4 regions of the Anaerosporomusa subterranea genome follow, and region 1 is predicted to be linked to each of the others. Evidence: riboswitches for the same ligand, from Rfam matches in the RefSeq annotation. Region 1 holds a riboswitch; each other region holds the start of a gene.

Region 1 (7,869 bases):
TTATCCTCACGCCTTCTTGTTAGTACTCTGACCGATTTTTTCTCGTGGAAGATCGCGCTGGTATGCATAGGAATTTTGTACCTTACCATCAGTATCTGGTTTTGTTTTGGTATTCCTAAATCTAAACATTTTTTGCCACAGAAACATTTGCCGCAGCATATGGTCAGTGATTTATTGCAAAACTTGCGTAGCCCAGTAACACTTCGACTATATTTGATTGCATTTGCAATAATGGGGTCTTTTTCGGCTGTTTACAATTATATCGGCTACTCGTTGATGGCTCCGCCCTATAATCTTAGCCAAACGGCTGTCGGTGGATTATTTTTACTCTATTTGCTGGGTACCTTTAGTTCAACCTTTATGGGAGGTATGGCTGACCGGTTTGGCAGTGCAAGTATTCTATGCTTGTCAATGGCGATTATGTTAGTTGGCGGCATTGTTACATTGATGGCTAGCTTGGCCTTCAAAATAATTGGACTTGCTATATTTACGTTCGGCTTTTTTGGCAGTCATTCTACAGCCACTGGCTGGGTAGGTAAATCTTGCTTAGGGGATAAGGCACAGGCAGCTTCTTTGTATCTGCTCTTCTATTATTTTGGAGCCAGCGTTATCGGAACTGTAGGCGGGCTGTTTTTATCCTCTTATGGCTGGCCAGGCGTAATTCTTCTTAGCGGATTTATTTCAGGAGTGGCTCTGCTGCTTTCCATCAGGCTGCTAACTACTGAAACACACCGTGCTATGCCAGAATGTGTAGAATCATAGAATTATCTGTGAATACTTGGAAAAGGCAAGGATCTCCCATTACGTAGCTGCTGCTTATGGCGACGACTTTATTGCGATCCTTATCAGACACTCTGTTATTATGGAAGGCATAGTATATGAAGAGAAGAAAGATTGTGGCCGCAGACTGGGGCGGCATCAACAATAGGAGGTATTATGGAGGAAAGAAAGAAAAATAAAAATGAACTCTGCGGATGCTGCCGTCTGATCTTTACTCCGATTCCCGCGAATCGTCCTCCCTCAATAGACGCATCTTTCTGGGCACAGGCGACAGCGATGGGAGAAGTTTGCGGAGAAACTGAGGCAGGGCATATTGAAATATCGGCTCAGGGCTTAATCCCATTAGGCGTATACACTCTCTGGTTTTTAACAGATAGAGGACCCTTTCCCGCCGCTCCGCTGGACGCTAATTTTACCGCTGACGGATTTGATCCGAATAGATTGGTCGTCAATGGAAATGGGATTTTGAATTACTACATTGCGCCTCTAGATTACAACCCTTTCCGCGGGATACCAATCCCAGGCGGCATCGCCAATATTCAAAGCGTAGTAATAACGTATCATAGCAATCGAACAACAAATGGCTTGTCGCAAGGAACCATCAATGTAAACGCCTTTGATCAGCTGATAGCGCCATTTTGCCTTCCTCGTTAAATAGCAGATTCAGATGTAAGAAAATACCCATAACCACCATTGAATGGAGGTCATGGGTATTTTTAATCGGCTGCTCTCCCCTAAGTTTATCAACACACTGGAGGCGCAATGATCTCCTCGCGCTTAGTGGAGCAGCAGGGTCATATCAAACCACTGAGATCCACCGTGCGTTGATTCTGAGACTCCATTATTCACATAGCCAAAAGACTCGTAGTAATGCACTAAATGTTCCTTGCATGTTAAGAGGACACTTTGCCGGCCAGTATCTTTGGCTGTCTGAATAAAATGTTTCATTAACTGAGCCGCAATGCCCTGATTACGGTATTGCGGAATGACATCAAGCCCAAAGACGGTTAAGTTCTTACCATCCGGTATATGGTGACGCGTATTATGGAATAGTTCATCATAGATAACGGCGCTGTTAGTGATACAGCCGTTGATAAATCCAGCCAGGGTTCCATCTATTTCAGCGACAAAGAAGCAGTCGGGGAAAGCGGCAATCCTCTCCTTAAACACTTCTTGTTGGGCAGCTTCTGCCGCAGGGAAACAAAGTGCCTCTATTTCAGCTATGCGTTCTACATCTTCCGGCCGAACTCTGCGGATCGTTATTTCTCTCATCTGGTTGTCCTCCCTTGATATGACATAGTACAGATTAGCGCAACATTCATTATACCACAACGACCCTTTCTTGAACTTATAGCTTTCCTCTAATAGAGGGAAGACATTTAGAATATATTGTTTCGTTGTCAGCTTTTAGCAGGGGATTGCACTTGATGGAACGAAAATAGCCATGACCAATGTTGCTTAGCAGTAGGTCATGGCTATTTTTACATGACTAGAAAAGGTGGTTTGTGCAACGTAATGAATAATGGATTTTCACAGGTGGGTGATAAAGTGGCAATAAACAATAAGAAGCGAGTAGTCGTCGGGATAAGCGGCGCTAGCGGTGCGATATTAGGTATCGAATTATTAAAGATACTGCGAGAAAACCCAGACTATGAAACTCATCTTGTGATTTCGCGAGGTGCTGAAGAAACGATACTGCAAGAGACCAAATACACGGTGGTTGAAGTAATGGATCTAGCAGATAAGGTCTATGACATCAATAATATTGGTGCCAGCTTAGCAAGTGGTACGTTTAAAACCGAAGGCATGATCATTATTCCTTGTAGTATGAAGACAGTTGCAGGCATTGCCTGTGGTTACTCAGATAATCTGCTGCTACGAGCTGCAGATGTTACCATTAAAGAACGCCGACGACTGGTAGTGGTAACCAGAGAATGCCCGCTCAGTGCAATTCATTTAAGAAACATGCTGACTCTAGCGGAAGTAGGCGCGCTGATTATGCCGCCTATGGTCAGCTACTATAATAAAGCGGCCAGTATAGAAGATATGAACAGGCAGATTATTGGCAGGATTCTTGAAAAGTTTAGCATTGAAGTCAAGGGCTTTAACCGATGGTGTGAATGATGATAGTTGATCGTAAAAGAAGGCCAGTCTTGCATAACTTGCAAGACTGGCCTTCTGACCGACTCAGCGAAATATCTTTTTTACCAGAGCATCAGTCACTGCTTTTTTTACGTCTTCTTTGGAAGTCGGGATATTGTGTTGACTCAGCTTCTCTAAGGCATCGCGACTCAACTGCTCAGGATAAAACGTTCCCAGAGCCGTATGAATAGTAATGTTGGAAATCTCAGTGGTTCCACCGCGTTTGATGAAACTGCCGGTTAGTGTCTGAAAGGAGACACCGTAGGCCTTGCCGTTGCGAATCACGAAATCCCCTTGCGTAACCGCTGTTTCGCCTTTACCGCTAACATGGCCGGTAAAGTCTAGAGGACCTTGCACATCTTTGTCAGTAAGGGCCGAACTATTCATGCCACTGCCAGATGCAGCCAGTTCGTAACTCTCGTTTGCTGTCAAGACTTCGCCTGCCACTGACAACTGCCCTTGGTAGGCGGCCCCATGTACTTGTTGTAAGCTAAGACGCCCTTCGTCATAACGCATATTCCCGCTAATCTCGCTTACAGACATATCGCTAATCGTGACTTGGGGAATTTTGAAACTTCCGGATATTAACGGCTTGATTAATGGGCCCGTGATGTTCACGGTGACAAAAAGAGGCCGCTGTACGGCTAAACCGGTGAAAAATGCTGCAGGATCAACATCAGGTAGCGTTAACGCAAAGTCGAGCGATTGTTTGTTGTCTTTAAGTAGAATACTGCCTTTGCCCTCTGTTCGTTGACCAGAGATCATTAGAGCCAAATCCCGAAAGTGTAATCCATTTTCATCAGCGCTGAATTTTCCCTGCCCGTCACGAATATTGACCTTGCCTGCAACCGTTAAGGCGGAGAATTCCCCCTCGGCTTGGTAGTGTACTATACTCTTATCATCACGTTTTGCTACCACTTGTAGCTTCTTTAATAGTCCCTTCTCTAAACGGATCTCTTGTGTAGCAGGAAGTAACCCGCTCAGTTTGGCCACATCAAACCCATCCGTCCGGAGCGTAAGTTCACTAGCATTGCTTTCTCCCCAGTTGCCAACTATGCCTAGTGTGGCTTGGCTGACTCGCCCTTTGAGATCAATACCCAAGCCAGCGGGATATGTAATGAAATCGAGTGTACCGTTGACGCCTTCGATGGTTTGTGTAATCTGATTATTGCCAATATGAACGGTTCCTTCGCCGACTTCAACTTTGCCACGAAAATCTGTCGCGGTCTTATCGTCCTTCACCAGGCCTTCCCAATTCCAACGCTCTTTTTCCGTCTTGAGCCAAATTTCTGCGCCCTGGATAGCGACCACTTCAATGCTCGACATACCCAGATTGCCCTTCGTCAAATCTGAAAATTTGTATTTGATTTCGATATTTGGGCTTTTTGCGACAAGATTGTCCTGCTTGTCATAGACCGCTACATTGCGAATCCTTACCCAGCTCAGTAACGATAGGTCAATCGACCCTACCTGTAGTCGTCCGTTGAGCTTCTGTCCCACGCTGGCAACCAGGCTGTCTTGAAGCGCCTTAGCCACCTTGCCTGAAACGACTTGCCACAAGCCGCCTAGGACAATTAGCGGGATTAATGCGATGATAATATTTTTCTTATATTTTACTAGCCATTCCTTCAAAACTCTCAGCCTCCAAACTCACAAACGTCAGGTTATATAGTATTTAATTCGACAAACAATCGTTACCTCCCTGCTTAATAGACTAACAGCAAGGTTAGGCAAGTTCTATCCTTCGCACAGCCTGTAGACTCCACCTTCTTAAGGTCGGGCCTTACAGTCTGTAGTTCAAGCCCCTAAAGGGAACCTTCGGTTTCGCAAAAACGTAGATTCCGAGCCTCACTCACAAGTGTGACTAAGATTTAGATGGAGTCAAAACTCCACCTGAATCAACTCCTTTTTATCTTTCGTGCTCGCTAGCAAGCAAACTCCTGCAAACACTTGACAACTTGCAGAAGCTTGCCCTTTGCACTAAATGCCAAGTCTCGGTTTTCTTGACTAAAATATGACAATGTGTAATAATTATAGTATTGTAAAATACTGAAAAAAAGAATATATTTGGCAAACTTATCGAAAGGTAAGGACGCAAAGCTATGGGTCTAAGGGGTTCCCTATGATTGCCAGGCTGCCATTGCGGATGATAGGACCAGGCATTGGCATGGTCCTATTTTATTTTGTGAAGTGAAAAGAGGTGAAATATCGGCATTTAGGTTGTAATAATGTAAATAATTGGTGAAAGAGTGGATGCGATGAGTGAGGAACAACTGGTTGTATTTCGTCTAGGAAATGAGGAATATGGTATTGAGATATCTCAAGTTAGAGAGATTATTCAATATCGAAATGCGACAAAGCTTCCTAATACGCCAGAGTTTATGGAAGGGATCATCAGCCTTCGCGGTAAGGTCATACCTGTAATTGAGTTGGCAAAACGATTTGGCCTAAGTGCAGACACTGGAAAAGACAAGCGGGCAATTATCATTGAGGTTGCAGGCCAAGATATTGGCATTATCGTGACTGAGGTTACGGAAGTACTGCGGCTATCTGGCGAACAGATTGAAGCTGTACCTGCGATGACTGCCGTAAATGAGTGTGTGAGAGGAATCGGTAAAGATGCTAATCGGTTATTAATTTTGCTTGATTTAGGCAATTTGCTAAGGGCGGATGAGATTAGGGCGATCGGGGCAGCGTAGCGCAAGCGACCACCGAATGTCGAAATCCGGCTGTCAAAGGTTATTATAAAGGAGTTTATAGCATGAACATAAAAAGCGTTCAAACTCGATTGCTACTATGGTTGTTGCCACTTATTTTTGTGGTATTAAGTGTGCTATCAGGGGTTAGCTATTATATTTCTAAGCAATCTTTAGATCAAAGCATTGGTGAAACAGCTGAGGCAATTGGAACCGACTATGGGTACCGTATAAAAGGCAGTATTCAAGAATTGATGATCCAATTGGAGGATATGGCCAAAACGCAAACTTTCCGGACCGGAACCGATAAGGCCCAGATTAGCGCAGCCATGGCTGAAATACAGAAAAGGATTGGTTTTGAAACCGTTTTATATATTTCGCCGGATGGCTCGGCGATTCGCGGCGACGGCACTACAGGCCAATACCGCGACCGCGAGTATTTCAAAAAAGTGCTTGATACGAAAAAAGCATATGTCTCTGAGCCGCTGACTTCAAGGGCGACCGGCAAGATGTCCTTCTTTCTGGCTGTGCCGGTCATGAACAACGGACAACTCATCGCGATAACAGGGGGGACGTATTCCCTTGAAAAAATGACCGATCTAATTAAAGATCTAAAATTCTTGGATACCGGCTACGGTCAAATCTCCGATGATTCAGGGACGATTATTGCCCACCCGAAGAATCCTGGAATCATTGGAAAGCTGAATCTTGCCGAAAAGAAGATCAATGCTGAAATTAAGCTGCAACAGAACGAACTCGACGACCGTCTGATTGCTCTGTTTACCAAAGCAGCCCAGTCTGGGCAACAAACACATGGAGTATACAGCTTTGTGGACGGTGTGGCTAGATACGGGGTATACACGCCAATCGATCTCCCAGGCGGTCAACGCTGGGTAATGGGGGTATCAGCACCTGAAACGGAAGCCACTCAGGACACGGATGCCCTGGCGCGAACAGTGCTGATCATTTCGCTAATCTGTTTACTCATTGTTGCAGTATCTATCGTATTCATAGCCAAACAGTTCACCAAACCGATTGCGCTGATACGGGATGAATGCCTGCTTTTGGCCCAAGGCGACCTGCGGGAGCGTGAGGCAAAGGTTTCTTCAGAAGATGAAGTCGGCCAACTGGCGCAAGGTTTCCGGCAGATGCGGATAAATTTGCGTGAGCTTGTTGCAAAAGTACATTCCCAATCCGAGCAACTGGCTGCTTCGAGTGAACAGCTGACAGCCAGTGCCGACCAATCTGCCCAGGCCGCTAACCAGGTTGCGGCATCGATTACCGATGTGGCGACTGGTGCAGCAGAACAGCTAGCCGCGGCTAACGACACCTCTGCCGTGGTTGAACAGATATCAGCCAGTATCCAAGAGGTTGCGGCCACTACCAACGGTGTAGCCGCACAATCGGCGCAGGCTGCTGCTAAGGCTAACGACGGCAGCAAGTCGGTGAATAAAGCGATTAGTCAAATGACACAAATCGAACAGACTGTTAATACGTCCGCCAAAGTAGTCGCTGAATTGGGCGAACGCTCCAAGGAAATTGGTCAGATTGTAGATGCTATCTCCGGTATCGCCGGACAAACTAATTTGCTCGCTCTTAACGCCGCTATCGAGGCCGCGCGGGCCGGTGAACAGGGACGCGGTTTCGCTGTCGTTGCCGATGAAGTACGCAAACTTGCCGAGCAGTCTCAGGAAGCGGCCAAGCAGATCGCCGAACTGATCGGGGGGATTCAGGGAGAAACCGATAAAGCTGTATCGGCCATGAATGATGGCACCCGGGAAGTTAAAGTAGGAGCAGAAGTCGTTAACGCTGCCGGACAAGCTTTCCAAGAAATCGTAGCATTGGTAACCCAAGTATCCGATCAGATAAAAGACATCTCTACTGCAATTGAACAGATGGCTATTGGCAGCCAACAGATCGTCACAGCGGTTAACCGGATCGATGGCTTGAGTAAAAAGGCATCCGGAGAGGCCGAGACAGTATCGGCGGCCACCGAGGAGCAGTCAGCGTCTATGCAAGAGATCGCCTCCTCCAGCCAGAGCCTTTCCAACTTAGCGATGGACCTCCGTGAAGCTGTCGGCAAGTTCCGTGTTTAACATGACGGGTAAAAGGGCTTAAGTACACAAATGAAAAACTCCTGCAAGGCTATTAAAGTCTTGCAGGAGTTTTTCATTTGCCTGCGATTTTCTGAGCTCAGCCTAATAGTGGATTGTCGATTAATGCTTAGCTAGCCGGAATATATCGGTCATCC
Region 2 (7,869 bases), on a different contig from region 1:
TACGTTAAAATAACGGGATAAAACCTGATAGCCGGTTTTACTCATCGAATAATGCGGCGGCTCAAAAGCAACAGGAATTAAACCGCAGCGAACAAGCTCAGCAATACCGGCTTCGAGCCGTTCACTGGTAAAAATTTCATCATTTTCCATCGGTTTATCATCACGTGCATTCCAAAATTCATAGCCTTCGCCTGTTTTTGGTGAATACTCATTTTGGTGAGTATAACCGTGCATGATGATACTTGCTCCATTAGCTTGGGCTTCTTTGAGCACTGTAACTAATTCTGGCGCTTCGTGCAGGGGGATATGCTTACCGTTTTGGGCAACTCCCACTGGAATTACGCCAATCGTAAAGGGGATGCGGTATTGATTAATAACAGCAATAACTGCACGGACTGCTTTCGGATCAACTAAAGGGCTCACATCTTCTATGCGCAGCAAAGCATGGTGAACCGATGAGTGATTGTTGTCCGGTATGAACTGGTGAAGCAAATTACCTAACGCAACCATAAAACTTTGCCCATTAACCTCTAAATAGCCGCAAAAATAAATGTTATCACGCTGCCACGCCAGTGGTTTACTATCATTTATATTTTGCACTGTGGCAAAAACCCGGGCATTTTTTCCAGGGTGAGCGATTACAATATTCATCCAGTCTTTGATGAGCAGATCTTTTTGATAATGAATCGTTGACCAGCCATTAACAGTTCCTTCGAGTTTGAAGTCTTGCCATTTTAAGTATGCTGCCATTTGTTCGATATTTTTTTCAAACCAAATCACTCGCTTGGCTTGCGCCATTTCTTGCAGTAATTGCTGCGGGAGAGTGGCCTCGTTTAGACCAACAAAAATAACCAAGTCAGCATTATGTAACACACCCGGACGCCATGCGTCAAGCGTTATCGCCTGACAGGTTAAGTCGAAATGTCCCAGATATTCTATCAATGAGGTAACAAGTGGAAAATCATCGCCATATCTCGTCGGACTGTCATAAATAATATAGGTCTTTACTTTTTCATTGGCGTGGACGGACATTGGCAGGAAGCAAGCTGTGGTAAGTGCGACAAGTAAGAAAAGCACAATTGCTTTCTTACTAACCTCTGTCATACTTAAGTTCTCCTTTGGCTCTGTCGTATATCTCCAAAACATCTGTGTCACTTTCTCTAATACTGGCAATTCCGATGCTCGGTTTAATTCTGATTACTTTTTTGACGCCTTTGATCTCGGTTGCAATGGTATCTAACGCCTGGTGTAGTTTCTCAATGACAACTTTAGCTCCCTCTTCATTCGTTTCGGTTAGCACAATACTAAGCATATTTTCTTCGATTAAGGATTTGATATCTGAAATACGGGTCTGAGCAGTTATTTTCGTTGCTACTGCTTGTAGAATCTTTACGGAATCAATTTCTCCATAAATAATTTGCAATTCGTCAAAATTGGATATTTTTATCAGTAAAATCGAGAAATATGTTTTGTATCGTTTAGCCCGCAAAAATTCTTCGTCTAATTTCCTGAAAAATCCCTGATTGTTGTAAAAGCCTGTGGCAGCATCAAGAGTCACCAGCTTTTCCAGGCTTCTTTTATTTTCTAGTTCGCGTTTGTAAGTTGATACGGTCAACGTTAATTGACCTGATAATAAGCTGCTTAGCGGGTAAATAAATAACCAGACAATATAGGCAAAGTTAACTTCAGCAATTCTATGAATCATTATTTCATAAATAATATAGCTGCCATAGATAAACGTTAATACAATTGCTGCTATCAGGCCTCGCTGCAAACCGAGATTATACGTTAAAATCATATTGAAGATCATGGCGGCGACCAAAACAAACAGAGTTAAAGAGCCAATACTTGGTGCATAAAGTAAGGCAACGGCTGCGACTGCCAACACAAAGACCATAATTAAATTAAAGTAGATTCTATCTTGGCGTAAATACGTATCACTGGCTAACATCTGCTGCTTCCACCATCCTCAACATTAGTAGCGCCTCTAGTTGATCAAAAGCATAGACTAATCCGGTCGTGCTTTCACCAAACCCGCCCTGAAAAAACTCTTTGTCACTAATTTGAAATTCTAAGGTGCGGCGATAACATGCTTTAGCGGCCTCATTTTCGTTGTTAAGCGCCAGGAATCGTGCCGCCAGCGCATAGACTGCTGTGGATTCGTTTTGATCAACCGGTGTTCCGTTTAAATAATAATGATTAAAAACCTTTCCCTGCGTTACCTGATTCTTCAGAAAGGTCACCAAAGCACGGGTATCTCGGCCTGCGTTATAAGCATCAATTGCAGTGTATAAATTCTCGACCATGTTGATGGAAGAACCCCAAACGTACTGCTTAGTATGTATTTTGAATTTGATCGGATAAAAGCCATGCTTATTCTCCGGCATACTGAGCAGGATATCTTTGGCATGTTGATAAGGGACTAACCACTTGCCGTTAAACTGACTTAACTTTCGCAAGGTATCGACATCTAAGTAAAATAGCGGAACTACAGTCGCTTTTTGCTTTGCATTACCATCATAATACTCACAAGGAAAGCCATCTGTATCAATGTCAAATTGAAAAATTGTTTCAGAGACTTTTTCGAGTTGTTTATTATAGTTGCCAAGTTTTTTTTCGTTGGCAATAAAATAGGCTTTAACCAATCGTAAATCATCGACAAAGGCAGACGAAGCGTCGCCTTTTTTTGTAGTAACATCGATTTTCCAATAATAATAACCTGACGGGTCTTTAAAATACTTGTCTGCAAGCCCGGCATAATCATCAAATAGCTTTTTATTGCCAATTAAAGCAGCATACTCCATTGCCTGGCCCGTGGATTCCAACACACTATAAGACGCAGGCGATTTATCTTCGACCGAATAATAGATTAATCCCTGGGAGGTTTGCATTTTTGTCTGAAGAAAGTGGAGTCCCTGGCTTTCTGCCGGAGTTACTGTTTTGACAGCGGTTAGTTCTGTATTCGTCGCTTTGGGGGAAAATATAAAGTGTATACTAATCATAACTACCAGAGTAAGGAAGAATAATGTCTTCTTTTGCGTAAGATTCCCTCCCTTTTGCTATTTCTGCAGATTTAATTCTACTATTCGTTTTAACAGTTTTATCGCCATAAATAGTATCTTTTCCATAAAAAATTGCCTGGTTGCATTTATAATACACTTTAAATGCAACCAGGCAATCATAGACTTAAATCGTCCTTAGACCCACGGCTTTGCGTCCCTTCTTTTCAAAAGGTTTGCCAATGTATATCTTGTTATACTTTTTAGCATGTATATTATACAATTATTTTGAAATTTTAGGATGAATAAGATAAACTTTTGCGATAAGATTCTTCATAGTAAAAGAGAATCCCTCTAATTTGATAATATAATACAATCCGGATTTTTCCCCACTGCCCAATATTAAAAGTCGTTCGCTGATTTATTTGTTTGCCTCCACGGGATTTTGTTGAGCAGGCCGATTTTGGCTTCGCTACCGACCCCACCTGATTTTGTCAATGCTGCGTACTTTTTGTCGACAGTGGCGAGATTTCTGCTTATACATGGCATCATCCGCTATGCTCAATAAGCTGTCAGCATCAGTTTCCATCCAGCTCTCTATCGCGATCAAGCCGATACTCACGCCCATGATGAAAGGTTTATCTAACGATGAGGCAATGGTTTCCACTTGCTGCTGAAGGCGCCAAATCGTCTGTTCGGCATAATGTCGCGAGCATTGGGTGAAGATTACGGCAAATTCATCGCCGCCGACCCTGCCGGCAATGTCGGTTTTACGCAACGCCTTGCGGAGAAGAGATGTGAACGTCTTGATATACCAATCTCCTTCCCGGTGGCCATAGGTATCGTTGACCTTTTTCAAATCGTCCAAGTCCATAAAGGCTAGAAGAAACTCGCTTTCTTCTTCCTTCGATTTTAGCAATGTTGATTCCAAGCTTTCCCGGAATGCACGGCGATTTAATAATCCGGTCATATCATCCCTGGCGGCAAGCTGTTCCAACAGTTTGATCCGGCTGTATTTCTCAGTACTATCTATTAAACTGAGCAGCAGATGCGGCGTTCCGGCAAAATCTATCTGTGCAGCATAGACAATGACAGTCAGCTGCTGCTCTCGCCGTTGCATCGATAATTCCGTCTCAGGGATGTCATTTCCCTGTAGACAATGCACCCAGGCAATATACTCTTCATGCTCAGTGTCAAAGATGTCAGTTAGCAGCTTTATCGGATCTGCTCCGTCCGTAATATCCAAAAATTTAGCGGCGGCTTGGTTTAAGCGCACCACTTGCAGTTCGTCTTTGGTCACTAACAGCATTGGTATAGGCACGATATTGAAGAGGTCATCTATTTTATCCGTTATAGGGAAGTCAAACACCGTCTCACCCCGGCTTTCTCATCATGCCTGTAATCATCGCATTTACTGCAAGTGGATAAAATGTGAACTGCGTAATCCAGATAGCAGTCCTTGATATTACTATAACAAATACAGTATTCAATTCCTATTGCTTGCGAAGATAGAAAAAATCCTCCGAAATATCATCGGAGGATAATGGGCCTCTATATAGGCGATAGCGCTTGAGCATTTCTGAGGAGTTCGGGAAGGAGGTTTTCCGACAAACGTACTATTCTTGAGTTTTCTATTATTATTATCTCAAACGGATAATTATCAATTATCTGCTGCTATTAACAGCGGAACTCCAGCAAATGTAAGGCAATAGCTATATTGAATCGGACATCAAACGGTTCGAGCGATGTGCCCAAAATACTTTCTATGCGTTGCTTCCGGGATACAATCGTTTTGTGATGGAGAAACATCTCTTCGGCAACTACTTTCAAATTGGAAGACTGGAGAATTCTCTTTAGGGTTATCATTAAGTCAGTGTTATTGTTCCGGTCATAATCAAGTAAATTTCCTACCATTCTTTCGATGAATTCTTCAGCATCCTGCCCGTCAGCCAGCGGATAAAGCAGCTGATATGCCTGGCCGTCATGAAAATGATACACAGCCCGTCCCGGCCAAAGCCGACAGCCAAGAGCCGCGGCCGCTCGCGCCTGATAGCAATGATGAGCGAAGCTGTCCATCTTTCCCTGCTTGCCGGCAACGCCTACTGCAAATTCAATATGAGAAAAACTACGGGCTAATTGTTGCTTTAATCCCAGCCCCGTGTTAATTTGCTGCTCTTTTGTCTCGTTCGGCAAAGCAGGATGCAGGAGGCCGATACCGTCGCCCCATTCCCAGGCAACAAGTCTCTGACAGCCATTGAGCTTGTCCACCAGTGTATCGATAGCTGCCTGTACTTCGGCTGCATCCACGGCTGACCGACTGAAGGGAATCCCTTGCCAACTAGTTAACTGTAAATAAAAGACATGAAACATTGTTGGTAGATATAGCTTAAGTTGCCGCGCCGTGTTCGATGCCGTTTCATCAAAGCTGCGGTTTCCTTCTGCCAAATCAAGCAAAAACTGATTTCGCCGGTGCCGTTTGTAGGAGTCGGCTACTTTCTCTTCCGCCTTAATTCGTTCTTCAATTTCCCGCTCCAATTCATGCTGTATCTCCTGCAAGTACAACTGCTGCGAATCGCTGATTTTCGTCATCTTCATCATCGATTGGAGATTTCTTTCGAAGATATTTGCCATACTGGTGTAGTGATCAAGCAGTTCGTTATTCTTATACTGTTGGTCATTGCATATGCTTTTGATCTGCGCCAATTGTTCCAATTCCTCCTGAAACAGTTGGCGAATCTTGCTAGTCAATCCAACCACCTCTTTTGCAAGAGTTGCAACATCTTTCTGCTGATTAGTTAGAAGGCTCCTCTGGGATTATGTTGAACTGCACACTGAGCTCTTCCCGGAACTCTTCACCGCATTCCCGCATACTTCTGTTTTTTGCCGTATAGTGCCAATTGATGCAGATGTCGGCGCCGGTGTTAAACGCGTCCTCCAGCATGTAGATCATATCCATTAAGCATTTGGTGCTGCTGGTATTCATGTAGGAGAGGCTTAGCTCGACGACAATTTTGCCGCAAGCTGCCGGCAAATAGTCTTTCAGCCAACCAAATAGATCCTGGTAAAACGCGGATGCATTTTCTGGGTAGGACTGGCCGGATATTTTCAAGATGCCTGTATCCGGATTGAAATTTACTTCCGGCGAGGATTTTGTACTCGCCCGGTATAACAGTTCCATGGCAAAACCTCCTCGCTAATTACACGTGACTTTTAACGTAAAAAAAGCATAGTTTTCATCACGCGGCATGAACATATATTCAAGCGGAAACGCCGCCTTGCGAGCCATATCAATGATTCCCAATCCGGCGTTGTCACAAGGGGAGGCCGATTTTCTCAGTGTTTCTTTATAATATTTCTTTAGCTGATCTTTGGATAACGAATTCACATGTTCAATACGATCTTTTAAGTTTTGGATATCATCATTGTGCACCAGATTGCCTGAACAGACAAAAAACTGTTCATTATGCCGGCCGATGACGATGATGCTTTCAAAAGCCCGGCGACTGATTTCATACTTGTCATTATCAACGGATTTCTTTACAAAATAGGTTTTGATATTTTGTGCCTGCTCAATATATATGGAAAATACATTGTGAATATTGGTTTCGTCGGTATTTTTCTCTGTTTGTAAGTAGGACGTGATTGCTGTGCCGATTTCTTCAATAATTCCTTGGGTAAATGAACCGTTAAAGCTGATAATAATTCCATAGCTGCTTAATTCGCCAATCAGTTGATGCAAGTTTTCATTAATCACAAGACAAGCCTCCCTTATTAAAGCCCAAATCCGATAACTGTGATGTCATCCCGCTGCTTTTCATTGCCCATGTAGACTCTAAGGCTGTCCAGAAGCATCATTTTCTGTTCAGGCAAGGCCAGCGAAGCATTACCCCTGAGCAGCTTTGCAAACTGATCGATTCCAAACGGATTAGCGTCAGAACTACCGTGCTGATCAAAAAAACCGTCGGTGGATAAATACAGTCTGTCACCAGCTTCGTAATCGATAACTCTATTTTCAAAGTGAATATGGCGGGATTTTTTACCCGGGCGGCCCTTGCTTTCGTAGCCGACACTGCGCCGGGAACCGGGGATTTCCGTAATTTGCCCGCCATGTAGATGAAAAAGCGGCAGCCGAGCGCCGGCAAAGGCCACTCTGTGGCCTTTGCGGTTGACGGCAATCAGACCCATGTCAAGACCGGCATATAGGTGTTCCTGGTTCTTTCCTGAAGCGTAAAAAGTTTCCCGTATTTTTTCATCCAAAATAGTAAGAACATCAGCTGGCGTATAATCCATCCCTGAATCTAACATGGTTTTGAGCATCTGGCTGACTGCCAGCGTCATGAATGCTCCTGGCACACCATGCCCGGTACAATCAATGATCGCAGCCATAAATCCGTTGGGGCAGGGGACAAACCAGTAAAAATCGCCGCCGACAATGTCGCGGGGCTGCCAGATGATGAAGGAGTCTGTGGTATGGCTGGCTATCAGCGCTGCGTCTGGCAATATGGAGCGTTGGATGACGGCTGCATAGTGGATGCTATCAGTGATTAATTTATTCTGTAAGCGAACTTCTTTCTCGGCTTTTTGCCGGATCAGAATTTCTTCCTTTAAGCGCCGTTCCCGCTCTTCTAATTTAACCACCATGGAATTGAACGCAAGAGAAAACTCACCCATGAAATCAATTCTTTGCGCGTAGTCTCCCTTTTCAATTTGTTGTGCCTGCCAGGTTAAATGATTAAGCTTGGAATGGAGTTCTTTCATGCTGCCAGCCAAGAAATTCGTTTTCCCCGGACGTTCAACATGTAGAATGCCTCTGGCTAACGGCACTGTGTACTCGTATAATTCCTTCATCTGCCCAGCCAGACGATTGAAG
Region 3 (7,869 bases), on a different contig from region 1:
TGAAAACTTAGGCGACTATGTGGCTAAACAATTGCCTGACAAGGAACTGGTTTTGTGGAAAGGGTGTTGCGTCACCCATGCGAAAGTGAAGCCAAGTGCTATCCTCGAGATGCGGGAAAGATACCCTGAGGCTAAAATTCTGGTTCATCCTGAGTGTGAACCGGCGGTAGTAGAACTGGCTGATTTTGCTGGCAGCACATCGGCTATCATTCAATATGCGGAAAACTCCGATGCGAACGTCTTTATTATCGGTACAGAAGTTGGCGTATTGTGCTGGTTAAGAAATTCTCGCCCGGAAAAGCAGTTTTTCTTGCTGCATCCCGGTTTGGTCTGTCCCAATATGAAGAAAACAAGACTGCAGAGCATTTATGATGCATTAGCAAACAATCATTACCAAATACAAGTTGATGAGGCCATTGCCGCTAAAGCAAAACATGCGATTTCTCGAATGCTGGAGGTGGTTTAGATGGCAGAAAGAAGCTATATCACTCCCGTATGGCAAAATCATAAACAGCTAGACAGTAAGAGCTATGATGTCATTGTTGTTGGGACAGGTATAGCCGGAATGACTGTGTCTTTATCGCTAGACTCCAAGCTTAGAATAGCTCTTGTCAGTAAAGAACAGTTTACGGAAAGCAGCACCTACAAAGCGCAGGGTGGAATGGCTGTTGCGGTAGGTCCGGACGATAGCGCCGAGGAGCATTTCGCAGACACAGTAAGGGTTGGGCAAGGGGTGTGTCGTGAAGAAGCCGTAAACCTATTAGCAGGCGAGGGACCTGCGGCATTGGAGTTCCTGCAATCGCTGGGGGCAGATTTCTGCCATAACCAAAATGGACTGGATTTAACCAGAGAAGCGGCGCACTCACGCAATCGGGTGGTACATTATTACGACTATACCGGAAAGTATATTGCTGAACTATTAGCTGATGAAGTCAATAGGCACAACAATATCGAGCGGCTTGACAGATCTTTTCTTGTTGATATAGTCACCGCGCAGGATGGATGCTGTGGCTGTATTGTTGAACATAACGGCAGACTGGTTTATCTCCGAGCCGCAGCGGTTGTAGTGGCCACAGGCGGCTACAGTGGGCTGTTCAAGCGTTCAACTAATGAGGTTTCGGCTAGTGGTGATGGTATTGCTGCAGCTTACCGTGCCGGCGCCATGATTGCTGATATGGAGTTTGTTCAATTTCACCCGACAGCTTTTACCACGTTGTCAGGGAAGGTTTTTTTATTAACAGAGGCGCTGCGGGGCGAGGGAGCGGTTTTACTAAATTCGGCGGGCGATCGATTTATGTTTAACTACCATCCCAGCGGAGAACTCGCGCCGCGCGACGAAGTATCAAGAGCTATCTTGCGTGAATCCACACGACAAGGTGGAGAAACGATTTATCTCGACGCTAGACATCTTGGTAAAGAGTATTTAGCGGATCGGTTCCGACAAGTGTATAGCGAATTAGCAAAAAATAACTACTTTATAGAACGAGACACAATTCCTATTGCACCGGCGGCTCACTATACGATTGGTGGAATTAAGACCGACCTTTGGGGTAGGACTAGCGTAGGCTCTTTGTATGCGTGCGGCGAAGCTGCAGCGACAGGGGTTCATGGTGCTAACCGACTGGCAAGCAATTCTCTGCTTGAAGGCATAGTATTCGGACGTAGGATTGCCACATATATTAATGAAACATATAGTGCAAAACGAGAACCCTCTGAGTTGTCTGCTGGTGTCACTGCAGCAACCGGTAGCTATACAGATCTAAATGCTTTGAGAACCAAGTTGGATGGTGTTGCAGGGGTCGTACGCCGGGGAGAAGAGCTGGAAGCTATGCTAAAGTGGCTAAGTGTTGGTGAGACAAATCATCAGGTTAGTCCGGTTGATCATAGCTATCATGTCTACAATACCTATCAATTAGCGGGGTTACTGGTGGAAGCGGCGCTACTGAGGACGGAAAGCCGAGGAGCCCACTACCGCTCGGATTTTCCCGGTAAGAATGATGAAACTTTTAGAAAACACATCTTGCAGCAATGGGGAAGGAAGGCTGTTATAGCATGAACAAGCTGGTCTTAGATCAATTATTACGCCAAGCTTTAATTGAAGATATCGGACAAGGTGATATCACCAGTGAAGCGATCTTTTCCGGGAATCATGAGTCTAAGGGCTATCTTATCGCCAAACGAGATATGGTCTTAGCTGGGTTGGAGGTTTTCACACGGGTATTTTCATTACTGGATGAGAACGTGAAGGTAACTCTTTACTATGTCGACGGTGACCGGGTTCAAAGTGGTCAAAAGTTTGCTCACATACAAGGACCAACTCGATCATTACTGGCAGGGGAAAGGGTGGCTCTAAATTTTCTGCAACGCTTAACTGGTATCGCCAATGAAACCAATCGTTATGTAGAGGCATGTGGAGGTTCTGGCACGATCATTGTCGATACTCGTAAAACGACACCCGGTCTGCGTATGCTTGAGAAATACGCTGTTACGGTGGGCGGGGGCAAGAATCACCGTTACGGTTTAGATTCAATGGTTTTAATTAAAGATAATCATATTAAGGCCGCCGGCGGCATTTTGACAGCTGTACAGAAGGTGCGTGATCATATATCGCCGTTTATAAAAATTGAGGTTGAAGTTGAAGAAATGCAGCAAGTGCATGATGCGTTGACAGCAGGTGTCGATGTGATTATGCTGGATAATATGTCTTTGCCGATGATAGAAGAGGCTGTACGGGTAATTAATCATCAAGCATTGGTAGAGGTGTCTGGCAATATAACAGGGGAAAAAATAGCTGGATTGGCGTCAAGAGGAGTCAATATTATTTCAAGCGGTGCACTCACTCACTCGGCCAAAGCGGCAGATATTAGCATGAGGCTAGAATAAAACAATTTATGTATCATTCTAGGGCTTAAGTCTTGAGCATTAAGTCCTATTTTTCTTTATTAGGTTGACGAAAAAAGATATAACAGTATAAAATTTTAAAATACCATATATCTGGCAAACCTACCGAAAGGTAGCGACGCAAAGCCATGGGTCTAAGGGCGTAAGCCAATGATTGCCAGGTTGCAACTTGTGAAAAGTGAGACTGGCATCTCACTTTTTTATTTTCAAATCACATTAAGGGCTGAAGGGTGGATCTTATGCGGGAACCAAGTGAAAAAATACGAGTACTAATAGTGGATGATTCTCCGTTTAGTCGTCAACTGCTGGCTGATTCACTAGATTCGCACTGGTTTGAGATTGTCGGTTTTGCGGATGGCTTCCGGTCCGCTCTCGAAGGTTATCGGACGCATATGCCTGACGTTATTACAATGGATATTGCTATGCCGGAAATGGACGGTCTGGAAGTTACGCGGCGGCTTATTAAGCAGGAGCCGGATGCCAAAGTTGTTATAGTATCCAGCATGAAAGATGATGATTTGGAAAAATTGGCAAAGTGTAAGGGAGCTGCAAAGTTTCTCCAAAAGCCATTTGAACCAGAGGTGTTAATGAGCGTTTTAAGAAGTGTGTGTGACGCCGACGTGGTGGATCATGATTTCAAAAGTTGCTACCCTGCCGAATTCATTGCCTCTTTTTCTAATTTCATGAAGAGATTCATAACAGATGTAACTGCTCAATCAACTGTTGATGATACAAGACTGTATTCTAGTGGTATTTCAATTCTTGTGGGGATAACTGGACAGTATAGTGGCAGAATGGTTTTGGACTTATCTGTTGAGACCGCTAAATGTATAGCCACAAGATTGCTTAAGCAAGAGCCTAAGGACTCTGATCAGATTAATGATGTAATTGCGGAGTTAGCCAATATTGTAGCCGGAAATGCATCATCAAAGCTGAACAGAGAATTCCGAGGGGCTTTTCTGCGTGTTTCACCACCAGCGATTTTTACCGGTGAGAAATTCTCAATAGCCAGCCCTAATCTAGAGATTCATGCGTGGCAAGTTGATACTCCTTTCGGAAAAGCCCGCCTGAGCGTTGGCTTTAAGAAGGAGATTGTCTAATGGATGTAAAAAGTATTGCTCCGTTCTTTGATGCAATCTTGAATGTTATGCCGCAACTAGGATTCCAAAACGTCACGCGTGGCCGGATGAGTGTAGCTGATGGCAATAAGATTGCAAGCAATGGAGTCATGGTAATTGTGGGCCTTACGCATCAGCTTCGCGGCACTATCGTATATAATATGACTGAGGAATCAGCCAAAAAGATTGCAAGTAAAATGATGATGGGGATGCCGGTTCCAGACTTTGACGCGATGGCAGAATCGGCGATTTCCGAGATGGGTAATATGCTGGCAGCAAACGCAGCTATATTATTTGAAGCACAAGGGGCAAAAATTGATATTTCGCCGCCTACTCTCATTGTGGGGGACAGCTATACCAGTACATCAGGTAATATGCGAAGGATAATTGTTGAAGTTCTTGTTGATGAGATACCCTTGGAAGTAAATATATCGCTAAATTCCTGACGTTAATGCGCTGTGTAAGTAAGCTGAATAGAGTAGTAGAAGCAACGCCGCTTGTCGATTTTGACAGGCGGCGTTGCTTCATCCCAGCGAATTCGACGGGCGTACCTTAAGCGTGTCTGTATTCGATACGTTAAATAAATATTGCCAACATGACGCTATAATGAGAAACTAAATAAATATAGATAGTTTAAGGGGGGACGTAAATGTTCAAAGAAATGAGACGCCATGATAGAGGACTTACGCGAAGTGAAACAGACGAAATTTTGCTAAATGGCGTTTATGGTGTGTTATCGATTAACGGCGAAGACGATTATGCCTATGGTGTACCGTTAAGCTATGTTTATACAGGTGGTCATATATACTTCCATTGTGCTCAAGAGGGGTATAAATTAAATTGTACCCGCAAAAGAAATAAAGTAACATTCTGCGTTGTGGGAAAAGCCAATACTTTACCAGATAAGTTCAGTATGGAGTATGCAAGCGCTATTGTTTTTGGAGAAGTTAGTGAAGTGCATGATCAGGAGAAATTAGCAGCGTTGATGGCTTTCGTAGAAAAATACTCTAGCAGCTACATGGAAAAAGGAAAAGAGTATGCTGATAGTGTCCATCATAAGACAGTGGTCCTTAAAATAGATAGTAAACACATTACTGGAAAAGCCAGAAAATAGGCCTATTCCTCCTCAAACTCATCAGAACAGTGCCACGTATTTTGGCGCTGTTTTTTTCACATCCTATGGATGTCCCAGGATTCAATTTGTCAATCTCACAGGAATGTTTCCGTCGGTTGAGACAATTATGACATATGGAGAGTGTTCAATGAAGCTTGTTGTCGTGGGATGCTTTGGAGCCTATCCGCCAAGGAATGGGGCCACGTCAGGATATCTTGTGGAAGATCATACGACAAAAGTGCTTTTAGATTGCGGCAGTGGTGTAATTGCAAGCCTGCAAAACTATATAAATTTGAATGAACTTGATGCGGTGGTTTTTAGTCATTATCATCGGGATCACTGTGCTGATCTTGAATGTATGCAGTATGCGACTATGATCGATATGCAGCTGGAAAAGAGAAAGCGACCGCTAGTGATGTGGGGAAACGAAGATGCTGGTGTTATACCCAGTCTTGACTATGAGAAATACTGCATAGGGATGAGGTATGTGGAACATGTACCTTTTACTATAGGAGGGTTGCGCTTTACAACCCAGGCTAATAAACACGATATACCTTCATTTAGTATAAAAGTCGAGGATTCTCAGGGTGGCTGCATTGTATACTCCGGAGATACTGAGTACTATGACCGCTTCAGTGATTTCGCAGAGGGAGTCGATTGGCTACTTTGTGAGTGCTCGCTTTACTCTGACCAAAGAGGCCAAGTAGAAGGCCATTTATGCGCCACTGAGGCGGGGCAGATCGCGGCAAGAGCAAGCGTGAGAAACCTAGCGCTGACACATCTGCCGAATTACGGGGATAGAGAGTCTCTCATCCAAGAAGCTGGGACAATATACGGCGGAAAGATAGTCCTTGCCTATCCAGGAATGGTACTAAAGATTTAGCTACATGTGGATCAATTGCACGGTCCCTATAAAATGCAGACGAGCCAACCTGGATAGATTGGCTCGTCTGCGTTTTGCTCCCTGATGCTTGGTGCCCCAAAAGCGGTCTGGATACATCAACATATTTCTTGTCGATGAATATTGGACTAGGAAGCGGATCGTTTGCTCTTGGTGTAGTGGCTGTCTGACGAGTTATCGTGAAATGTACTTTGTTCAGTTTTTGTTCAGAGTCGTTTGTTATCGTTTAATTGAACGAAACTAAAACAGAATATCAATAAATTGCTACTGAGGGTGTAACTAAAGAGCATACACTGAGATATGATATAGGTGATGATATATATTCATTCTAAAGGCGAAAGGGGTGCAATCCCTTCGCGAAAAGGGGGTATGTTGAACAATGGACATCAGTAAAGGTATTCGGGAAAGTTTTGAACTCTATCGTCAGAATTTTTCGACTCTCATTCTGGCGACACTGGTTGTGGCTGTTGGTTCCCTGGTTACTGCAGGTATTCTCGCCGGACCGCTAGTAGGCGGACTGTTGATGCTTTGCTTAAAACGGATGCGGGGAGAACACGCAGGAGTTAACGAAGTCTTTGCCTATTTTAACAAATTCGTTCCCACATTCTTGATCGTTGTAGCTATGTGGATCGCTATGTTCATCGCGGGGGCGCTTGGGTCCATCCCGCTGGTCGGATTCCTAATCCGGATTGCTGTTGGCCCGGCCGTTGGGATACTGTTTATTCTAGCTATCGGCTTGATCGTGGAGCGGAATCTTGAACCAATGGCGGCACTAAAACAGGCGTTGCAATACTTCATGACTGATCCGGTCATGATCTGGATGTATAGCTTCGTTATTGGACTTTTGTCTGGGATCGGGGCGATTCTATTCGTTATCCCGGTTATCCTGACCATGCCGCTCGGGGCAACCGGAATGGCTATCGCCTACCGGGAGCTTTCCAACAGGAAAATCGGCGCGATAACAGCGAAATAGGGAGGCTGGCTGAGCCTAATCGTAACAAGGCAGAGATCATTTCAAACAAATAGAAGAAGAATAAAAGTAAGCTCATTCCTGCCTTGTGCAAGAATGAGCTTACTTACTCTACACTAATGGATGGTTTGATTGTTTCTCTATAGAAGTCCAGTGATGGAATGAAACAATATGATGATAAATACGGTCGCTGTTTTGATGATTGTCATTATAAATATATCCATATAGGAATCCCGATGTGTCAATCCGCAGACAGCCAATAGTGTGATAACCGCTCCGTTTTGAGGCAAGGTATCCATACCGCCGGAGGCCATCGACGCAACCCTGTGCAGCATTTCTGGTGATATACCGGTGGAGTTGGCCCACGCCAGCCAGTCTTTTGCGAATAATTCGAGCGCGATCGACATCCCTCCAGAGGCTGACCCAGTTATGCCTGCCAAGATGTTTACGGTGACGGCTTCTGACACTAGGGGTGTCCCGCCAATTTTTATGTTGATCAATGCATTCGAAATCGCCTTAAACCCAGGTAATGATGAAATAACATTACCATAGCCAACCTCAGATGCTGTATTCATAATCGCGAGCAGCGACCCTACCGCTCCCGCATTAAGTGTTTTTGCCAGATTTTCCATTGATATACGCCCCAAGCTGAGTGCGACCGCAACCAGAATACCGCAGACAAGCGCAATAATGAGTGACCAATTGCTAGTTACATTTTTAACCGAGGCTACCAGCAGAGGTAGCTTCATTGCCTGAAAGGGCTGAAGCAGGTCGGGGTTCCAGGTATATATATTGTTCAAGAAGAAGTTAATTGCGAGAACCGTAAGTAATGGAATAACGCCAATATACCAGGAAGGTAAGCCCA
Region 4 (7,869 bases), on a different contig from region 1:
GCAGGTATCCCATTGGTTTCAGCCGGCGATGTCACCGGCAGTGACGGAGATGAGATTGTGGCTGTGCGCAACGAGAACCTTTATAAACGGCTTGTACTTAGGGACAATGTGCTGAAAGGCGTTTTATTGATCGGAGATATCAGGCAGGCAGGAGTATTGGCCGGCGCTGTCGCTTGTTCAACCAATCTGCAGAGGTACGCGCCGCTTGGAGCATCATTTAGCTTCGTTGACTTGTTAACATTATAGGAGGGACGGTATGCGGATCGATAAAGATAAGTGCGCCGGGTGCGGGCAGTGTATTGAATTCTGTACGTTGGGCAATATATCGTCCCGGCGGCGTAATCCGAAGAATTCGAAGCTGTATTATGAAATTGATGAAGACGACTGTGTTGACTGTGGGGTTTGTTTACGAGCGGCTGTTTGTTCCGCAGACGCTTTGTTTATGCCAAACTATGAGTGGCCACGCACCATCCGGTCAGCTTTTAGCGACCCAACGGTGGAACATCGCGAAACCAAAGTGGCCGGGCGGGGTACGGAAGAGATAAAGACGAATGAGATAACTGGGCGGATCAAACGCGGTTTTGTCGGCATCTCCTGCGAGATGGGGCGGCCAAGTGTCGGCGCTCGCTTTTCCGATATCGAAAAAGTAGCTACAGCGCTGGCAAGTCTGGGAGTGGAGTTTGAATCTAACAATCCGTGTACAAGGTTGATGGCTGATCCGAAGACCGGTATTTTTAAAGATGAAGTGAAGAACGAAACAGTCCTTTCTGCGATTATTGAAATGCTTGTACCGCTGGAGAAAATGGCTGAAGTACTAGAAACTATTCGCGGGATAGCCAGCCAAGTTGACTGCGTTTTCAGCGTGGACTTGATTACCGTTCTCGACGAGGATAATTCAATTCCTACGCTTCCCATTCTGCGCTCTCTGAACTGGCCAGTCCTGCCTAATGGTAAGATGAATACCGGTCTTGGCCGACCACTGGCGAAGGAGGTTTAGCTTATGTCGCATACGTTACACCGGCGGGGTACGCCGGAAAATTTGGCCAACGATTTTCCTATGCATGCCATGCCGGCCCGCGGGTTCAATCATGACGGAGCCAGACCCAAACTGCAGAAGTTTTTGCGGATAGCTCACAAACATCATCCGGTTAATCTCGGGGATGTTAAACTGGGAAACCAGTTTGTTACCGATTACGATGATCTGCATGAAAATCTTACTATCAGCAGTACCCATGTCGTTTTAGCTGATGCCAATGATCTTACCGCCCTACTGAGGGAAGTTAAAGAGGCTGAGCTGGGTATGTCTCTTACGGTATCCGGCCTTTTTGATAAATTATTCGAGTGCTGTGCACAGGCAGGGGTCAAACCCCATGCAGTCGAACATTCACTTGGTGTCCTGGGGAAAACAGAAAAAATGCCGGAAGAAGATATCTCTCAGGTGACAACCATGTGTGGCCATGGAATGGTGGCCCAGGGACTGGTCAGACGTTTGATCAGAAAAGTGAAAAAAGGGGAGTTGACACCCGAGAAAGCGGGGATAGAATTAGCTAAACCGTGCCGGTGCGGTATTTTCAACCCTGTTCGGGCAGCTGAACTGATTGACGATTATTGTGCTTTGTTTAGTGTATCGGTGAAGTAGGTAAGTGCTAATCAAACGTGCCGGTTTGAAAATAAAAGAACCATTTCGCCGCTGTATTCGGGAGAAATGGTTGTTTCTCTTAAAAAGTAACGGGAAATAATAGTGGAGTGCTTGACAATCTGAATTTTCGTGATAAAATATGAACTTGTTAAGTACCATATATTACTACATACTTGGGCAAACTTACCGAAAGGTAAGGACGCAAAGCCATGGGTCTACGGACAAGTGTCTACGACTGCCAGGTTGCTGATTAATTAGCACCAGTCTGTCGACTGGTGCTAATTTTATTACATTTTGTGCAGTGGAGGATACCCAGTCGTTTTAGCGGAAGGTAAAGGGAGAGCTCTTTATCAGAATCAGAAACAACTATGCTGTTTGTGGCCTGGAATAACCATTCTAGGTAAAAGCAAATTTGCATCTAGTTTACGGACTAGGTGCATTTTAATTTCCAGATAGCAAGCCACTCTAAGACTTTCGCTACCGTAAAGGGGAGTAAAAACTCAGGAAGAAACCAAGTAATTTCTTTCCGACAGTCAAAAGATGAATCGTCTCAATTAGAAGATCCTCGGCTTCCACCCGGAGTCCAAGCTGTAAGCTGAAGTGTGGATTAGGCAATAAGAGAATTGTGTAATTCTTAAACCAGAAGAAAAAGGTGCGAATTATTAGTTAGAATGGAAGTGAAATTAGATGGGGCGAGCTAGGAAATTGTCTATCTTTACCGCTAGGCCAGGTATGGTTCTGGCGAATGATATTGTCACAAAAGATGGACAAGTTCTCCTTACGCACGGAATTCAGCTCACTAACCAAAAAATTTATTATCTACTAAAGAGGCGGATTCCTTTTGTTGATGTCGTTTGTGACAACTGGTTGAGCACAGAGGCGGATTCCGGAGATAAAGCGCAGATCAGTAATCAAACTGATTATTACTTGTTCTACCAGGAAACTTTGCAGGCATTTAAGCATGCCTTTGAAACGGCTCGCTTTTCAAAACAGCTTCCTCTAACACTAATTACTAAATTGGTTGATTCGCACATCGGACCTTTAATTAATGCACGCTGCTCCATTGGTTACCTCCAGAGAATCCAAGTTCACTGCGATTATACGTATCGACACTCGATTAATGTCTCCATCATCTCTGGGATCTTAGGAAAATTGGTAGGTATGACTAAGGGGAATTTGAAAGATTTAGTTACGGCTGGCCTTTTACATGATATAGGCAAAGTATCAATTCCTACAGAAATTTTGAATAAGCCAGGCAGGCTTACCGACCGAGAGATGTTAACGATTAAGACCCATCCTTCTAAGGGGTATGAACTGTTATTGCAATCTGACCAAATTGCTGCCGAAATTAAAATCGGGGTTTTGCAACACCATGAACGCATTGACGGCAGCGGTTATCCATTCGGGTTAACTGAAAATCAAATAGGCTACTATGCTAAAATCATTGCGATTGCAGACATTTATGATGCGATGACTAGTGATAGAATATATCGCAAGCGGCTAAGCCCTTTTTGTGCCGCAGAAACAATCGTTCAACAGATGTATACACAACTGGATCCGTTATTGTGTTTAACTTTTTTGCGTCACATCAAAAATTACTTGTCAAGTAGTATGGTATTGTTGAGTAACGGGCAAAAGGGCGAGGTCGTGTATCTGAACGATCTTTTTACTAGTAAACCAACCATAAAATTGGTAGATGGCACTTACTTAGATCTGCGAGAAAATAAAACAGTTGAAATAATGGATATCGCAAAGTAGTCCTGGGTAGTAAAGTTTGACCAATGTAAGGAGTGTTATAAAAATGAAAATCAAAAACATACAAACCCGATTACTATTTATCTTGTTGCCCCTTATTATCGTGGTATTAGGCGTGCTGTCCGGGGTTAGCTATTATCTCTCACATCAATCATTAACAAGAAGTATTGATGCCACAGCCAAGGCGGTGGGAGCAGATTACGGTCAGCGGGTGTATAGTGATATGGAACTTCTGATATCGCAACTGGAGGATCTAGCTAATATCCAAATTATCCGTACAGGTAGTGATAAGGGCCAAATTGTTACTGTCATGGCGGAGGCTCAAAAAAGGCTTGGCACTTTTGATGTCATTATTTTCGCTTCGCCTGATGGTTCAGGCGTTGTCAACACGGGAGCGACCGCTACATACAGCGAGCGCGATTATTTTAAAAAGGTTATTGCCACAAAGAAATTAGTTGTCTCGGATCCATTAGTTTCCAAAGCAACCGGTAAACTTGCTGTTGTTTTGGCTGTGCCGGTTATGAACAATGGACAGTTGTCCGGGGTCCTGATCGGAACATTTTCTATGGAAAGACTGAGCGCTGCGATTGCGGAACTGAAGTTTTTGGATACAGGGTACGGTCAACTCGCCGATGATGGCGGCACGATTATTGCCCATCCCGACAGCTCTGAGCTTGTCGGAAAGTTAAACCTTCGCGAGAAGAAGATCAATGCTGAACTTAAGCTGCAGCAGAGCGAACTTGACGACCGTCTGATCAATCTGTTTAAGGCGGCAGCCGAATCGGGGAAACAGATGCTGGGAGAATACGCCTTTGTTGACGGCATTACGAGGATCGCGGTAGTCACGCCGGTCGACTTACCAGGCGGTCAACGCTGGGTGATGACGGTTGCAGCCCCCAAAGCAGAAGCCACCCAGGAAACTGATACTCTGGCCCGAACGATGCTGATACTTTGTATTGTAGCTTTACTTATCACCGTAGTCGCTATTGTCATCATCGCTAAACGGTTCGCTAAACCTATTACGGTGATCAGGGACGAATGTCTACTCTTAGCTCAGGGCGATTTACGGGAGCGCGTGGCAGAAGTTACTTCAGAAGATGAAATCGGCCAACTAGCGAAAGGCTTCCGGGACATGAGGACGAATTTGCGAGAGCTGGTCGCCAAGGTGAATAATCAATCCGAACAGCTTGCAGCTTCTTCAGAAGAGCTGACTGCCAGCGCCGAACAATCAGCCATGGCAGCAAATCAAGTAGCGGTATCGATCAGCGAAGTGGCAACTGGAGCTGACAAACAAGTTCATGCGATTGATGAAACGACGGCAGTAGTAGAGCAATTGTCGGCTGGCATCCAACAAGTGGCTGCCAATACTAACCTTGCGGCAGGAAAGTCGACTCAAGCTGCTGAAACGGCTAAAGCAGGCGGCAATTCTGTTGAGAAAGCTGTTAGCCAAATGACCCAAATTGAACAGACAGTCAATAATTCTGCGCAAGTAGTTGCCAAGCTCGGTGAGCGATCCAAGGAAATTGGACAGATTGTTGATACTATATCAGGAATTGCCGGACAGACAAATCTGCTAGCGCTTAACGCCGCCATTGAGGCTGCAAGAGCTGGAGAACAAGGACGAGGCTTTGCTGTAGTCGCCGAAGAAGTCCGTAAGCTTGCCGAACAATCACAAGATGCGGCGAAACAGATCGCTACGCTGATCGGCGAAATTCAAGGAGACACAGACCAAGCCGTTGTTGCTATGAGCGCCGGTACACGTGAGGTTAAAGTTGGGACAGAGGTTGTGACGACCGCTGGTCATGCCTTTAGCGAAATAGCGGTTCTGGTGACAGAAGTCTCAGGTCAAGTGAAAGAGATTTCCGCTGCCATTCAGCAGATGGCAAGTGGAAGTCAGCAAATTGTATCATCAGTGAAAGAAATCGATGAACTAAGTAAAAATGCGGCAGGGGAAGCCCAAACAGTATCAGCGGCTACAGAAGAGCAATCAGCTTCGATGGAAGAAATTGCTTCATCTAGTCAGAGTCTTGCCCATTTGGCCCAGGAACTCCAAGAAGCTGTTAGTAAGTTTCGTGTTTAGTCGATGATTTAGCAAGAAAGAATATTTGATAAAGTAAAATGCCCATGACCAACTTTGCTAACAGTAGGTCATGGGCATTTTATGTTTCTTATCGTCCTGCAAAAGAATCGCCAGAGCCTTCTAATCTTAGCAGAGACTTTGTTTGTGCAGAACCGAACTCGGTCATGTATTTCCAGTAACGCTTTGGCATATGACTCATGCGACAGGTAGGATTGTGACGTCCCTGAATCTCGATCGTATCATAGAAAAGTCGCCACAGGTCGCGAAAAGATTGTTCCTGCTCATCTGGTTCGGGCAGCTCGAGAGCATCAATGGGGATAACGGCAGACTGATAGGGTTGGTATGCTAGTGCCATGGCATGAGTTCTATCATAGATTAAAAAACGTTCTTCCGGATAGCGTTCGCAGAAATGCTGCGTGAGCAGGGGGAGTACGTAATTCTTCGGCTCCATTTCAGCCACGAGGACGTTGTTGCAGACAGAAAAACGCAGAAAGCCTTTCAGCAGGTGACTTTCATTGTGCAAGTGCTTGACAGCTTTATTGAGCGTATTGACCACATCGTCAGTCAGCATGCTCATCACCGACGGACCGCAGCGGTAGCCCATGCGCAGGAATAACAAGATGTGAAGTTCCTTTTGAGTAAGACAGGTTAAAAAGGCATGCCGTACGAAGTCTAATGCAGCAATGCCCATTTTCTTTGGAATAGAAGCAAGCACCCGGTTTGATTTTTGAAAATCAGTCGTAATCTCTTTTGCAGGGAAAAGTAGGGTCTGGGGTGTGTCTGGCAGAAGAATATCGGTTGGAATCTCTTTTTTATCATAACTTTCAAACACGCAGCACAGCAGTCCGTCAAAGCTTCCATCATAACGATACATCAGATTGGAATTGCTAAGCATTTTCGTGTGTCCTCCTGTGATGATATAGACGACTGGATCATCAATGGTTGCTCGAATAGAGAGAGCTGTTCTGACGTTGACTGTAGGGGGAAGCTTTGGTGAACCATAGCCAACGTCTTTTCAGATAGTAACGACCGCAGCACCGCATCCTGCGAGATTTTCAAGTCGGCCGCGGCTTTGCCGCCGCAGGTGATAAAATACTGCGCTCGCTTAAGGACAACCCCCAGCTTTTTCAAATCATTGAGACTGAGGGTAGCTGTGCGGCGGGCTGTAACAATTCGCATTGCGCTATTTACACCGATGCCCGGCACCCGCAGTAAGTCACCATAGGGGGCTCGATTTATGTTCACCGGAAAGAATTCCCGATGATTGAGCGCCCAGTTGCATTTAGGGTCGATATAGGGATTAAAAGTTTGGTTATTCTTGTCTAAGAGCTCGTTTGCCGCGAAGCCATAAAATCGCAGCAACCAGTCAGCCTGATAAAGCCTGTGTTCTCGCAAAAGTGGCGGTTTGGTATCTAGGGTCGGTAGCAGAGCATTTTCGGTCACAGGCATATAGGCAGAGAAAAAGACGCGCTTAAGCTTATATTTCTTATAAAGACCTTCAGTTAAATTTAAAATTTGCCAATCGGTGTCTGGCGTAGCGCCGACAATCATCTGGGTACTCTGACCGGCAGGAACAAACTTTGGCGCATGCCGATACTTGATGATATCTGTGGAACTCTCTTGTATCCGATTTTTGATATATCCCATCGGCGCCAAAATGGAATGCTTTGACTTGTCGGGTGCAAGCAGTTGCAAACTGCGTTGGGAAGGCAGCTCGATATTTACGCTCATGCGGTCTGCCAACATGCCAAGCTGGGCGATTAGCGCGCTGTCTGTCCCGGGAATGGCTTTTGCGTGGATGTATCCGGAAAACCGGTATTCCTGCCGCAGGATGCGCAGCGCCTCAATCATTTGCTCTGAGGTATAGTCAGGATTTTTCAGTACACCAGAGCTCAAGAAAAGTCCCTCTATGTAATTGCGCCGATAAAAATTGATGGTCAGCTCTGCCAATTCGCGTGGCGTGAAGGAAGCCCGCGGCGTGTCATTTGATTTACGGTTAACGCAGTATTTACAATCATAGGTGCAAGCATTGCTCATCAGCACCTTTAATAATGAAATGCAGCGCCCGTCCCCGGCAAAGCTGTGACAAATACCACTGGCTGCCGCGCTGCCAATTCCTCCGGCTGTCGCCTTTTTATTCACTCCGCTGGAAGTGCAAGCAACATCATATTTAGCTGCGTCGGTCAAGATTTTCAACTTGTCAAAAACATCCACGCAGAACAGCTCCTTATTTATCCGATGACCAAATCACTCTAAGGCTTCCTTACATGAACGAGTGCCCCGAAAAGGGAGCTTCCGGCTTAACAAAATCATAGATTTCGGGCCTTAGTCTACGAGCGGCTAGGTGTCACTTATTTATATTATAGAACATATGTTCTGGGACTGCAAAGGCTTT

Evidence for each region. A riboswitch is a leader RNA that binds a small molecule or an ion and turns the genes downstream of it on or off. The one in region 1 is predicted to bind cyclic di-GMP.
Region 2: it holds a riboswitch for cyclic di-GMP, as region 1 does, so the genes downstream of both, AXX12_RS02675 (hypothetical protein) here and AXX12_RS00145 (chemotaxis protein CheW) in region 1, are expected to answer to the same signal.
Region 3: it holds a riboswitch for cyclic di-GMP, as region 1 does, so the genes downstream of both, AXX12_RS14255 (response regulator) here and AXX12_RS00145 (chemotaxis protein CheW) in region 1, are expected to answer to the same signal.
Region 4: it holds a riboswitch for cyclic di-GMP, as region 1 does, so the genes downstream of both, AXX12_RS12230 (HD-GYP domain-containing protein) here and AXX12_RS00145 (chemotaxis protein CheW) in region 1, are expected to answer to the same signal.

The regions. Positions count from the first base shown of each region.
Region 1 is NZ_LSGP01000001.1:29,520-37,388, forward strand. Features, by position in the region: gene AXX12_RS00120 (MFS transporter) at 1-762, shown strand, start outside; gene AXX12_RS00125 (hypothetical protein) at 937-1,434, shown strand; gene AXX12_RS00130 (GNAT family N-acetyltransferase) at 1,558-2,052, opposite strand; gene AXX12_RS00135 (UbiX family flavin prenyltransferase) at 2,296-2,904, shown strand; gene AXX12_RS00140 (AsmA family protein) at 2,968-4,554, opposite strand; cyclic di-GMP riboswitch class I at 4,982-5,064, shown strand; gene AXX12_RS00145 (chemotaxis protein CheW) at 5,181-5,621, shown strand; gene AXX12_RS00150 (methyl-accepting chemotaxis protein) at 5,684-7,714, shown strand.
Region 2 is NZ_LSGP01000006.1:110,985-118,853, reverse strand. Features, by position in the region: gene AXX12_RS02685 (DUF2334 domain-containing protein) at 1-1,104, opposite strand, end outside; gene AXX12_RS02680 (GGDEF domain-containing protein) at 1,091-1,951, opposite strand; gene AXX12_RS02675 (hypothetical protein) at 1,938-3,002, opposite strand; cyclic di-GMP riboswitch class I at 3,163-3,250, opposite strand; gene AXX12_RS02670 (sensor domain-containing diguanylate cyclase) at 3,472-4,368, opposite strand; gene AXX12_RS02665 (PucR family transcriptional regulator) at 4,677-5,747, opposite strand; gene AXX12_RS02660 (DUF1987 domain-containing protein) at 5,791-6,177, opposite strand; gene AXX12_RS02655 (SiaB family protein kinase) at 6,193-6,753, opposite strand; gene AXX12_RS02650 (SpoIIE family protein phosphatase) at 6,771-7,869, opposite strand, start outside.
Region 3 is NZ_LSGP01000023.1:53,611-61,479, reverse strand. Features, by position in the region: gene nadA (quinolinate synthase NadA) at 1-466, shown strand, start outside; gene nadB (L-aspartate oxidase) at 467-2,056, shown strand; gene nadC (carboxylating nicotinate-nucleotide diphosphorylase) at 2,053-2,883, shown strand; cyclic di-GMP riboswitch class I at 2,987-3,071, shown strand; gene AXX12_RS14255 (response regulator) at 3,141-4,001, shown strand; gene AXX12_RS14250 (chemotaxis protein CheX) at 4,001-4,465, shown strand; gene AXX12_RS14245 (pyridoxamine 5'-phosphate oxidase family protein) at 4,669-5,133, shown strand; gene AXX12_RS14240 (MBL fold metallo-hydrolase) at 5,282-6,016, shown strand; gene AXX12_RS14235 (hypothetical protein) at 6,414-7,007, shown strand; gene AXX12_RS14230 (GntP family permease) at 7,145-7,869, opposite strand, start outside.
Region 4 is NZ_LSGP01000017.1:1,017,836-1,025,704, forward strand. Features, by position in the region: gene AXX12_RS12215 (NAD(P)/FAD-dependent oxidoreductase) at 1-246, shown strand, start outside; gene AXX12_RS12220 (4Fe-4S dicluster domain-containing protein) at 257-997, shown strand; gene AXX12_RS12225 (hypothetical protein) at 1,001-1,639, shown strand; cyclic di-GMP riboswitch class I at 1,806-1,890, shown strand; gene AXX12_RS12230 (HD-GYP domain-containing protein) at 2,345-3,397, shown strand; gene AXX12_RS12235 (methyl-accepting chemotaxis protein) at 3,441-5,474, shown strand; gene AXX12_RS12240 (TIGR03915 family putative DNA repair protein) at 5,563-6,369, opposite strand; gene AXX12_RS12245 (putative DNA modification/repair radical SAM protein) at 6,348-7,688, opposite strand.